Regions from separate parts of the Rubrobacter calidifluminis genome, predicted to be linked through region 1. Evidence: riboswitches for the same ligand, from Rfam matches in the RefSeq annotation. Region 1 holds a riboswitch; each other region holds the start of a gene.
The links. A riboswitch is a leader RNA that binds a small molecule or an ion and turns the genes downstream of it on or off. The one in region 1 is predicted to bind thiamine pyrophosphate.

Region 1 (3,265 bases):
TGCGCCTCGGAGAGGGCGACCCGCAGCGTCCCCTCCCAGATGTACTCCGCGTCGAGACCCGTCACCTCGTACAGCTCGGCTCCGAGTTTGCGGTGCATCTTCCGGCTCTCGAGGAGAAGGTCGAGGAAGGGGTCCGGACCGCGGGCTTCGGCCTGGGCGGCGAGCATCCCGGCCGCCGCCCCGGAGGCCCCCGACCCGACCGTCTCCGCCTCCAGCAGGACGACTCTTGCCCCGCGCCGGGCGGCGTGGTAGGCGACGGAGCACCCGACCACGCCGCCCCCGACCACGACGACGTCGGCGGATGGGTTCATCTCAGGAGCCGCTCCCGACCGGCACTCCCCGGGTCGGGCTCGAGGGAGCGGCGAGAGGTTTGGCCTCCATCCGTCCCGCGAGGTACGCCAGACGCCCGGCCTCCACCCCGCGGCGCATCGCTTCGGCCATGAGCGGGGGATCTCCGGCCCGGGCGATGGCGGTGTTGACCAGCACGGCGTCGGCGCCGAGCTCCATCGCGAGGGCGGCGTCGGAGGGAACGCCTATCCCGGCGTCCACTACGACCGGGACCGAGACCCGCTCGACTATGCGGCGGATGGAGGCCCAATCGGGCATGCCCTGCCCGCTGCCGATGGGCGAGGCCAGGGGCATCACGGTTGCCGCCCCGGCCTCCTCGAGCCGGAGGGCGGCGACGAGGTCCGGGCTGGTGTAGGGGAGGACGACGAAGCCCTCTTCCACGAGCACCTTCGTGGCCTCGACGGTCGCGGCGGTGTCGGGCCAGAGCGTGCTGGGCTCGCCCACGACCTCCAGCTTGAGCCAGTTGGTGCCGGTGGCCTCGCGGCCGAGGCGGGCGAGCTTGACCGCCTCGGCGACGGTCGTGGCCCCGGCGGTGTTCGGCAGCAGGCGGTAACGGGAGGTGTCGATGTCATGCAGGATCGGACGCTCCCCGGCGTCTATGTAGCGGACGGCGACGGTGACCAGCTCGGTGCCGGACCTCTCGAGCGCCTGTTTCATCGTCTCGGGGTCCGGGTACTTGCCGGTGCCGAGGAAGAGGCGCGAGGAGAGACGCTCCCCGGCGATCACGAGCTCGTCGCTACCTCCCGCGACGGCGTAAACGAGCTCGACCTCGTCACCATCCCGCAGACGCCGGCTCTTCCATTCTTCGCGGTGCACGATCTCGCCGCCCACCGCGACGACGACGGACTCACCGGTGAGGCCCTTGCGGGCGAGCAGGGCTTCGATGGTCGGGTCTTCTTCTTCCTCCATCTCGAAGGGCTTCTGGTTCACCGTGATCCTCATCGGGCTCCTTTCTTCTCGGGTTTCGGGAAGGGATACCTGGGGGCGTGGGGAGAGGTTTCGAGCACCTCCCTGATCTTCTCCGCGGCGGATCGGGGGTCTTCTGCGGCGAGGATGGCGGAGATCACCGCAACCCCGGCGGCGCCCGTCGCCGCGACCTCCCGCGCGTTGGATGCGTCTATCCCTCCGATGGCGAGGACCGGCACCTCCACGGCTTCCACGACCCGCGCGAGCTCCCGCACGCCACGTGGAGGGAGCCCTGGCTTGGAGGAGGTGGGGTAGACGTGCCCGAAGGTGAGGTAGTCTGCCGCGACCTCTGCTCTTCTCGCCTCCTCTACGCCGTGCACCGAGACGCCGAGCAGGAGTCTTCCTCCCACGACGCTTCTGGCCGCCTCTGGCGGGAGGCTCTTGGCAGCCAGGTGGACTCCATCGGCACCCGTCGCGAGCGCTACGTCGGCCCGGTCGTTTATGAGGAGGAGGGCGTCTGTATTGTGTACCGCTGGAGAGACGTCCAGCGCCGTTTCGTAGAGGTGGAGCGCCGGCCCTCCCTTCTCGCGCAGCTGGACGGCGTCGATGCCGCCTTCGAGGGCAGCGACGAGCACGTCCTTCAAAGGCCGGGACGATCTTCTGCGGTCGGTTATGAGGTGTATCTGGAAAAGGTGCTCCAGAACTTGCTGCCTCCCTCGGCGACGGCACGAAAACCGCCAGCCGCTTTTCGGGGAGGCGCGGCGGCAGCGCCAGTTCCGCTGCCCCTATCCACGCTTCCCTCCGCCGGTGCTGACCGGATCAGGTTCCAAGGGTATGCTCTCAGCCCCTGCGCGAGGCACCCCTAGCGTTCACGGGGCAGTTTAGCACGACTGGGCATCTCTTGGCCGGGTTTGATGTATGACTTAAAATTTATGCGATGCGTGAAGCGTCTTCCCCCTGCACGACTTCGGACGGCCGTGGTGCGCCCGGAGCTGTCTTCGCCCCGGGCGGCCCGAAGGTCGTGGACGGGGCTGTGGACGAGCCCGAGGGGAGGGCGCCACCGCACCACCCTCCACCCGTCTTCTGCGAGCGAGCGCTTCTCTCTCGCTGACTTCCCGGCGCAGGGACGTCGCAGGTTCCTGCGCCGCCCGGAGTGGATCTCTCGTGATGGAAGGAGGTGGTGGTGCGCTTTTCTCTCGTTACGCCGACCCTCGGCCGGGAGAAGGAACTCGAACGCCTGCTGGACTCTTTGCTCGAACAGAGCTTCGACGACTTCGAGGTCATCCTCGTAGACCAGAACCCGGACGGGAGGCTGGATCCGCTGGTCTCTCGCTACCGGGATGTCCTGCGCCTGCACCACCTGAGGTCGCCGCGCCGCGGCGCCTCGAGGGCCAGGAATACCGGTCTCGCCCGCTGCCGGGGTGAGATCGTCGCGTTCCCGGACGACGACTGCTGGTACCCGCGCGATCTTTTGGAGAGGGTGGACCGCTTCTTCACCCGGCACCCGGAAGTAGACGCCCTGTGCACCAGGCTCGTCGACGGAGGGGGTGCCTCCTGCATCCTCGACTTCGATACCGAACCCGGTCCGATCGACCGCATCAACGTCTGGAGGCGCAGCATCGAGTCGACGATGTTCCTGCGCCGGGAGAGTACCCGCCGCCTCTGGTTCGACGAGAGCCTGGGCACCGGGTCCGGGACCCCGTGGGGCTCCGGGGAGGGAACGGACTACCTCTTGCAGCTCATGGATCGCGGTGCATCATTGTATTACGACCCTGAGATCATCGTCATGCACGACCCACCGGTACCGCCTTTCGACGAGCGGGCGATGAGGCGCGCGTACACCTACGGGTGTGGTATGGGGAGGGTCTTGAAGAAGCACAAGTACCCCGCCGGGGCGAAGCTGCGGTTGCTCGGTGCGCCGCTCGGGCAGGCGCTCCGCTCCGCGGCCGGCGCGAAGGTCGGCGCGGCCCGCTACCATCTGAGGGTCTTCGGCGGGCGGGCGAGGGGCATG
Region 2 (3,265 bases), on a different contig from region 1:
CCTGACACCCGCACACAGAGCGAGGTAGAGCACCCCTGCGAGGACGAACGAGGGGATCGAAGCTCCCAGCCCGGGGAACTGGCGGGTGATGAACTGATAGGCGGCTACGCCCACAGCCCACGAGAACACGGCCATCCAGTCGAAGGCTGATCCGCTCTTCTCGTAGACGGCCTCCGCGTCGATTCCGCGGCGGCGCAGCAGGAAGTAGTCGACCGCAACGACGCCGAAGAGCGGGGCGAAGAACGCGCCGAGCATGAACAGGAAAGACTCGTAGCGCCCCATGGGAAGCACGGCCGCGGCGACGAAGGACACGACACCGAAGAGGACGACGAAAGCCCGCTGCGGTACGCGGGAGAAGATGTTGCCCGCCGAGACCGCGCAGGAGTAGAGGTCGGCGAAGGCATTGTCCGTCTCGTCCACGAGCACCAGGATCAGGGCTGCGACCCCGATCGGGAGGGCGAGTATCGCCTGCACGATGCCGCTCGTACCGAGCGCGAGCACGGCGAGCGCACCGAGGGCGTAGAACCAGACGTTGGTGACGAAGAACCCGGCGTAGGTGCCGAGTGCGGCACGACGGGCACTGCGGGCGAAGCGGCTGTAGTCGGCGGCGAGCGGGAGCCACGAGAGCGGCATGGCCACGACGAGGTCTACCGCCTGCGGGAAGGTGAGGCCTCCCTTCCCCGGCTGAGAGAGCGCGCGTGAGAGGCCGTAGTGCGAGAGCAGGTAGTAGGTCAGGTATACGGTGGTCAGCAGAAGCAGCCATATACCCACCTTCTCCAGCCACACCCTCACCACCACCAGCGGCCCGCCAAGAGCGAAAGCCACGCAGACGAGCGTGAAGAACACCAGCCAGAACCAGTGCAGCGAGGTACCGAGCAGACGGTGGGTGATGGCACCGGCCGCCCGGGTCATTATGATCAGCTCGAAGGCCGTCCAGCCGACGAGCTGCACGACGTTGACCACGGATGGCAGGTAGGAGCCGGCGGAGCCGAGCGTCGGGCGCAGGGAGGCCATCGTCGGGAGACCGTGGTCCGCCCCCATCACGGTGGGGACCAGCAGGATAAGGTTCCCGATGACCGTCCCGGCCACGATGGCCGCGAGCGCGGCTCCGAACCCTAAAGCCGGCACGAGCAGGGTGCCGGCGACCATGACGAGGAGCCCGGCCCCGTAGCTGCCCCACAGGACCGTGTAGTCCCAGGCTCCGAGCGTACGCTCACCGGGCGGCACGGGACGGGGGTCGAACGAGGCGCTCACGGCAGAAACTCCAAGTCAGGATCAAGGAAGATGCAAGAGCGTGGCGAGAAACCGTTCATCTTTTCGTCCCTCCGTCGGCATTACCCGAATCAGGTTCAAAGGGTCGGCGCCACCGTAAGAGAACGGCGCCCTCTCAGCTTCCTCCGGCGGAAGCTCCCCTCGTTCTGGTAGTGTACAGCAGGGCGCGGACACCTTCCAGAAGCAGCACCACCACCATACGGGTAGACTCTTCTCTGGAAACGAGCGGTTGCAAGCGAAGACGGAGGTGAGAGCGGTGAGGAACAAGCTCCTGGCGGCGGCGCTGGTCGGAGGGACGGCCCTGTACGCGCGTGATCGCGGCCGGAAGAGACTCGGCGTTCCCTATCAGGAGGCACGGCGTAGGGTAGTCATCGTAGGCGGGGGATTCGGCGGAATCTCCGCCTTCCGACAGCTGGTAGACAGCTTCACCGGAAGCGACGAGATCGGTGTACTGTTGCTCGACCGGGTGAACTACACGACCTTCTGGCCGATGGTCCCTTCGGCCATCTCCGGCAACGTCGAGGTCCGGCACATGGCCTACCCGTTAAGGCGGCTGGTCATACCCCGTGGGGGCGAGTTCTTCCAGGGCGAGGTCGTGGGGGTGGACTTCGAGCGCAAGAAGATCAGGACGGAGTTCGGAGAGTGCGACTACGACCACCTCATCCTGGCGCCGGGGAGCCAGACGGCGTTCTTCGGGACCAAGGGGGCCAAGGAGCATGCCATAGACCTCAAGGGCCTGAGGGAAGCGCTCGAGGTGCGCGGCAGGATCATAGACCGCTTCGAGGAAGCCGAGCGGCTGCGCGGTAAGGTCCCCGAGGAGCACCTCACCTTCGTCTTCGTGGGCGGAGGTCCGACCGGCGTCGAAGGCATATCCGACGCCCACGACCTCATCTTCGACGTCTTAAAGGACGACTATCCGAGCGTGGACTTCGACCGGGTGCGCCTTGTACTCGTCAACGCGGGCGAGAGGATCCTCAAGGGCATAGACCCTTCGCTCGCCAACGCAGCCTCGCGCCGCCTCGCCGCCCAGAGGGTCGAGGTCATAAACAACACCAAGGTCGATGAAGTATCCCCGGAGTACGTTAGGCTCTCCGACGGGAGGACGCTCCCGACGCGCACCACGGTCTGGGCCGCCGGTATACAGCCGCCGCCGCTCGTGGAGGGACTGGACATCGAAAAAGATGGGCGCGGGAGGATAATCGTCGATGAGTACCTGAGGGTAAAGAACCGCCCCGGCGTCTACGCGGTCGGCGACTGCGTAACGATCGACTACGACGGCCCACCCGTCCCGGCGCTCGCCCAGTCCGCCGAACAAGAAGGCAGAACGGCCGCGCTGAACCTCGCCGCGGAGCTCAAGGGAGGAGAGCTGACCCCGTTCCGCTACCGGCACCTCGGGCAGCTCGTCGACCTAGGGGAGAGTAGCGCCCTCACGGACATACTCGGGGTCCGGGTGAGCGGGCTGCTCGGGGCGCTCATCTGGAAGGGAGTCTACCTTTACGAGCTCGGCTACAACCTCAACCGGGCGCAGGTGCTCTTCGACTGGACGGTGGACCTGTTCACCAGGCCGAACATCTCGAAGCTCTTCGTCGACTGAAAAGCCCGCAGGGAAACACCGGGCAGGAATACAATTAGTAACCTCGCCGGGAGAGATGAGAACGGCGGCTGTACCGGACGAGGACGGAAACGGAGGCGAATGGGCCAGGCTCCACCGGAGAGCGAGACCGGAAATCCAAAAAGGGAGAACGGGGTGAGCTGGCTCAGGCGCGGCGCCCCGCTGGCGGTACCGGTGCTGGTCGCGGGGGCGCTGGTAGTCCTCTACGAGCTCATCCCGGTGCTCGAACTGCTCGCGATCTCCGCGATCCTCGCGCTCATACTGCGCTCTCTCGTACTGCTCCTGGGCCGGTTCGGCATCCGCTCGTGGGAGGCGGTCCTGATCCTGCTTGGGCTGCTCGCCGCGACGGGGGTCTTCATCTGGCTGGTTATGCTCCCGCAC
Region 3 (3,265 bases), on a different contig from region 1:
TCGACCTCCTCCACCGCGTGCGCCATCACCGGCAGCGCCCCGGTGCAAAGGGTCACGTTCGCGACCAGGTTGACCGTGACGTAGTTGGTCAGATGGTGGACGAGGGGCTTCTCGTCCCCGATCCTGCGCAGGACCTCCTCCGCTCTCATCCCTCTCCCTCCATGAGCGGCCCGAGCACGTTCACCGGTCCCGCCCCGCGGCCTATCCCCGTGAGACCATACTCGACGGCCTCGGAGGCGATGGCGCGTGCCCTCCGGGCCGCCTCCTCGAGGCCGAAGCCGTGCGCGAGGAAGGCGGCCAGAGCCGAGGAGTGGGTGCAGCCGGAGCCGTGGGTCGCCCCGCTCTCGTGCACCGGGCCTTCTATCTCCACGAAATGCTCGCCGTCGTAGAGCAGGTCCTCACCGGAAGCGCGGTGCCCGCCGGTGATGATCACCGCCCCCGGCCCCAGCTCCGCGAGGTCGCGGGCGCACCCGTGGACCTTCTCCGGGTCTTTCTTCCGTCCGGCGAGGACGAACGCCTCGTCGAGGTTCGGGGTGATGACGTCGGCGAGGGGCAGGAGCTCCTCGCGGTAGGCGTCCACGGCCTCCGGTTCGAGCAGCGTGGCCCCGCTCTCGGCGACCATCACCGGATCCACGACGACGTTCTTGAGCCCCAGCCGCCGGATCGCGCCCGCCACGGCCGAGACGATCTCGGCGTTGAAGAGCATCCCGGTCTTCACGGCGTCCGCCCCGATGTCCGAGACGACCGCCTCGATCTGCTCGATCACCACCTGCGTCGGCAGCGCGAATATGCTGCTCACCCCGACGGTGTTCTGAGCCGTGATCGCGACTATCGCGGTGGTTCCGTGCACCCCGCAGCGGGCGAAGGCCTTGATGTCCGCCTGGATGCCCGCCCCGCCTCCGGAGTCGCTCCCGGCTATGCTGAGCGCGGTCTTCATCTCTCCTCCCTAAGCATGCCTCGACAACTCCAGCTGCCGCCGCGAGGGCCGCGCCGCCCCGAGCGCCCGCAGCAGCACGACCACGACGGCGAGCGTGATCAGGAGACTCGGCACCAAATACCCGGCGTTGTACGCGGCGGAGTAGAGGTATGGGTTCCAGCCCTTAGGGGCGTAGGAGGCGAAGAAGGCGACCCCGCTTATGAAGTGGCAGACGAAGCGCCCGGCCACCGCCGCCACCGTGCCGGGCACCGCCCCGCGCGGGGTGGGCCGGAAGAGCCCGGCGAGCCCCATCGCGGCGAAGGGGAGCGGGTAGTCGAAGAGCACCTGCACCGGGTTGAGGACGTAGGGGTCCAGGATCAGGTCGAGGATGCCGTACGCCGCGCCCGCAACCGCCCCGACGCCGGGGCCCTGACGCAGCGCGAGCAGGACCAGCGGGATCATCTCGAAAGAGATCGAACCGCCCTCCGGCATCCTGAAGAGTTTCACCAGCCCCAGCACGAACGCGAGCGCCACCGCCAGCGCCGCCTCGGTGAGCACCCTCGTGTCCCTGAACCCGCTCACGGCCCTCCTCTCACGGGGTGCGCCAGGCTTCTCTCCCTGCGCCGGCATTACCCGGATCAGGTTCGACGGGTCGGCGCGTCCGCGCCCTCTCAGCCTCGCGGCTCCCCGGATCTCGTTCCTCGTGCTACTCTACCCCACCACTCCGTGGCCCACAACCTCCGGCAACCCACGAGATCCCGAGGACGGTGGCGGCGTCGGTTATCTCACCGGCGGCGATCTTCTCCAGCGCCTCGTCGAGCGGCGCCACTACGGAGCGCAAAAACTCCGTAGGCTCGGGAGCCGGCCCCCTCTCGTCCGGCAGCGCCCGGCAGCGGAAGAGGTGGCAGACCTCGTCCGTGCGCCCGGTGCTCGTGTGCACGGAGGCGAGGCGCTCCAGCCTCTCGGCCCGGTATCCCGTCTCCTCGAAAAGCTCCCGCCGGGCGGCCTCCTCAGGATCCTCCCCGGCGTCCACCGCTCCGCTCGGCAGCTCCAGCGTGAACCGCCCGAGCGGCTGCCGCCACTGACGCACGAGCACCACGCCGCCGTCGTCCGTGAGCGGCACCACCGAGGCGAACCCGCCGCTCTCGAGCACGCAGTAGTCTATCGTCTCCCCGTCGGGCAGCCTCACCTCGTCCACCCGCAGGGCACACCAGCGGTTGCGGTAGACGTAGCGGCTCGCGAGCGTGCTCCAGCTCCCATCGGTCATACGGAGGGAGAGTATAGACGAAGACCCCGCCCGGAACGGGCGGGGTCTCGCGGTGACGTACTCTCCGGCCTGCCGGCTCAGCCGGGCTCCTGGCCGGAGAAGTCGTACTCCTGAGCCTTGGTTATGTAGCTCTGCATGTCCTCGGGGACCTCGTCCTCCGGGAAGATCGCCTCGACCGGGCACTCCGGCTCGCACGCCCCGCAGTCGATGCACTCCTCCGGGTTGATCAGGAACTGATCCCCACCGTCGTAGATGCAGTCGACCGGACAGACCTCGACACAGCTCTGGTTCTTCTCGCCGATGCACGGCTCCGTGATCACGTAGGCCAAACCACTTCCTCCTCTTGGAGAGCCTCCCGTTTCTTCTGTGCCTTCGGCTTTATATCAACCCCGGAAGGGAGCAGAAACCCGGCGTTGATCGCCATCATCGGAGGTCATGATGCCGGTCATACCTTCATGTGACCCAGATCAAATCAGGTCCGGGCGCGCAGCTCCGCGGGTTTGAGGATGGTTATGGACTTGCTGTCCAGCTCCAGGATGCCTTCGGAGGCGAGGCGGGAGAGGGTCCTGGAGAGCGCCTCGCGGGAGATGCCGGTCGCCTCGGCCATCTCCTGCCGGGAGAGGGAGGGTGAGAACACGACGCCCCTCCTGGTCACCCGCCCCTCCTCGGCGGCGAGGTCGAGCAGCATGCGCGCGACCCGCTGGGGGGCGCTGTGGAAGACGAGGTCCCCGACGAGGTCTTCGAGCTCCCGGCTGCGGGCTGCGAGCACGCGGGAGAGGCGCACCGCCCCGGCGGGGAAGCGCTCCATTATCTCCAGGAGATCCTCCCGGAAGACGCCGTAGAGCACGCAGTCGGTGAGGGCTGTGGCCCCATGGCTCTGGGGCTGCCCCTCGAGCGCGGAGGCGAGCCCCAGGATCGCGCCGTCGCCGAAGACGCCGAGGATCTGGTCGCGGTTTTTGGGCCCGCCGGAGGAGCGATAGATCTTGACCCGCCCTTCGCGCATGAAGTACACCGCCCCAGAGGGCTCTCCCTCCCGGTAGAGGGCGGTTCCGGCCGCTATCTCGAGGACGGCCGCCGAGATG

Region 2: another riboswitch for thiamine pyrophosphate. It lies ahead of cytX (putative hydroxymethylpyrimidine transporter CytX); the one in region 1 lies ahead of thiE (thiamine phosphate synthase).
Region 3: another riboswitch for thiamine pyrophosphate. It lies ahead of thiT (energy-coupled thiamine transporter ThiT); the one in region 1 lies ahead of thiE (thiamine phosphate synthase).

Annotation. Positions count from the first base shown of each region.
Region 1 is NZ_JAQKGV010000001.1:207,196-210,460, forward strand. It holds gene thiO (glycine oxidase ThiO) at 1-311, opposite strand, end outside; gene thiS (sulfur carrier protein ThiS) at 313-1,290, opposite strand; gene thiE (thiamine phosphate synthase) at 1,287-1,889, opposite strand; TPP riboswitch at 2,034-2,128, opposite strand; gene PJB24_RS01050 (glycosyltransferase family 2 protein) at 2,438-3,265, shown strand, end outside.
Region 2 is NZ_JAQKGV010000018.1:7,212-10,476, reverse strand. It holds gene cytX (putative hydroxymethylpyrimidine transporter CytX) at 1-1,254, opposite strand, end outside; TPP riboswitch at 1,304-1,424, opposite strand; gene PJB24_RS13370 (NAD(P)/FAD-dependent oxidoreductase) at 1,529-2,866, shown strand; gene PJB24_RS13365 (AI-2E family transporter) at 3,020-3,265, shown strand, end outside.
Region 3 is NZ_JAQKGV010000006.1:133,619-136,883, reverse strand. It holds gene thiM (hydroxyethylthiazole kinase) at 1-149, opposite strand, end outside; gene thiD (bifunctional hydroxymethylpyrimidine kinase/phosphomethylpyrimidine kinase) at 146-937, opposite strand; gene thiT (energy-coupled thiamine transporter ThiT) at 947-1,498, opposite strand; TPP riboswitch at 1,530-1,608, opposite strand; gene PJB24_RS06940 (NUDIX hydrolase) at 1,623-2,183, opposite strand; gene PJB24_RS06935 (indolepyruvate ferredoxin oxidoreductase subunit alpha) at 2,261-2,512, opposite strand; gene PJB24_RS06930 (Crp/Fnr family transcriptional regulator) at 2,656-3,265, opposite strand, start outside.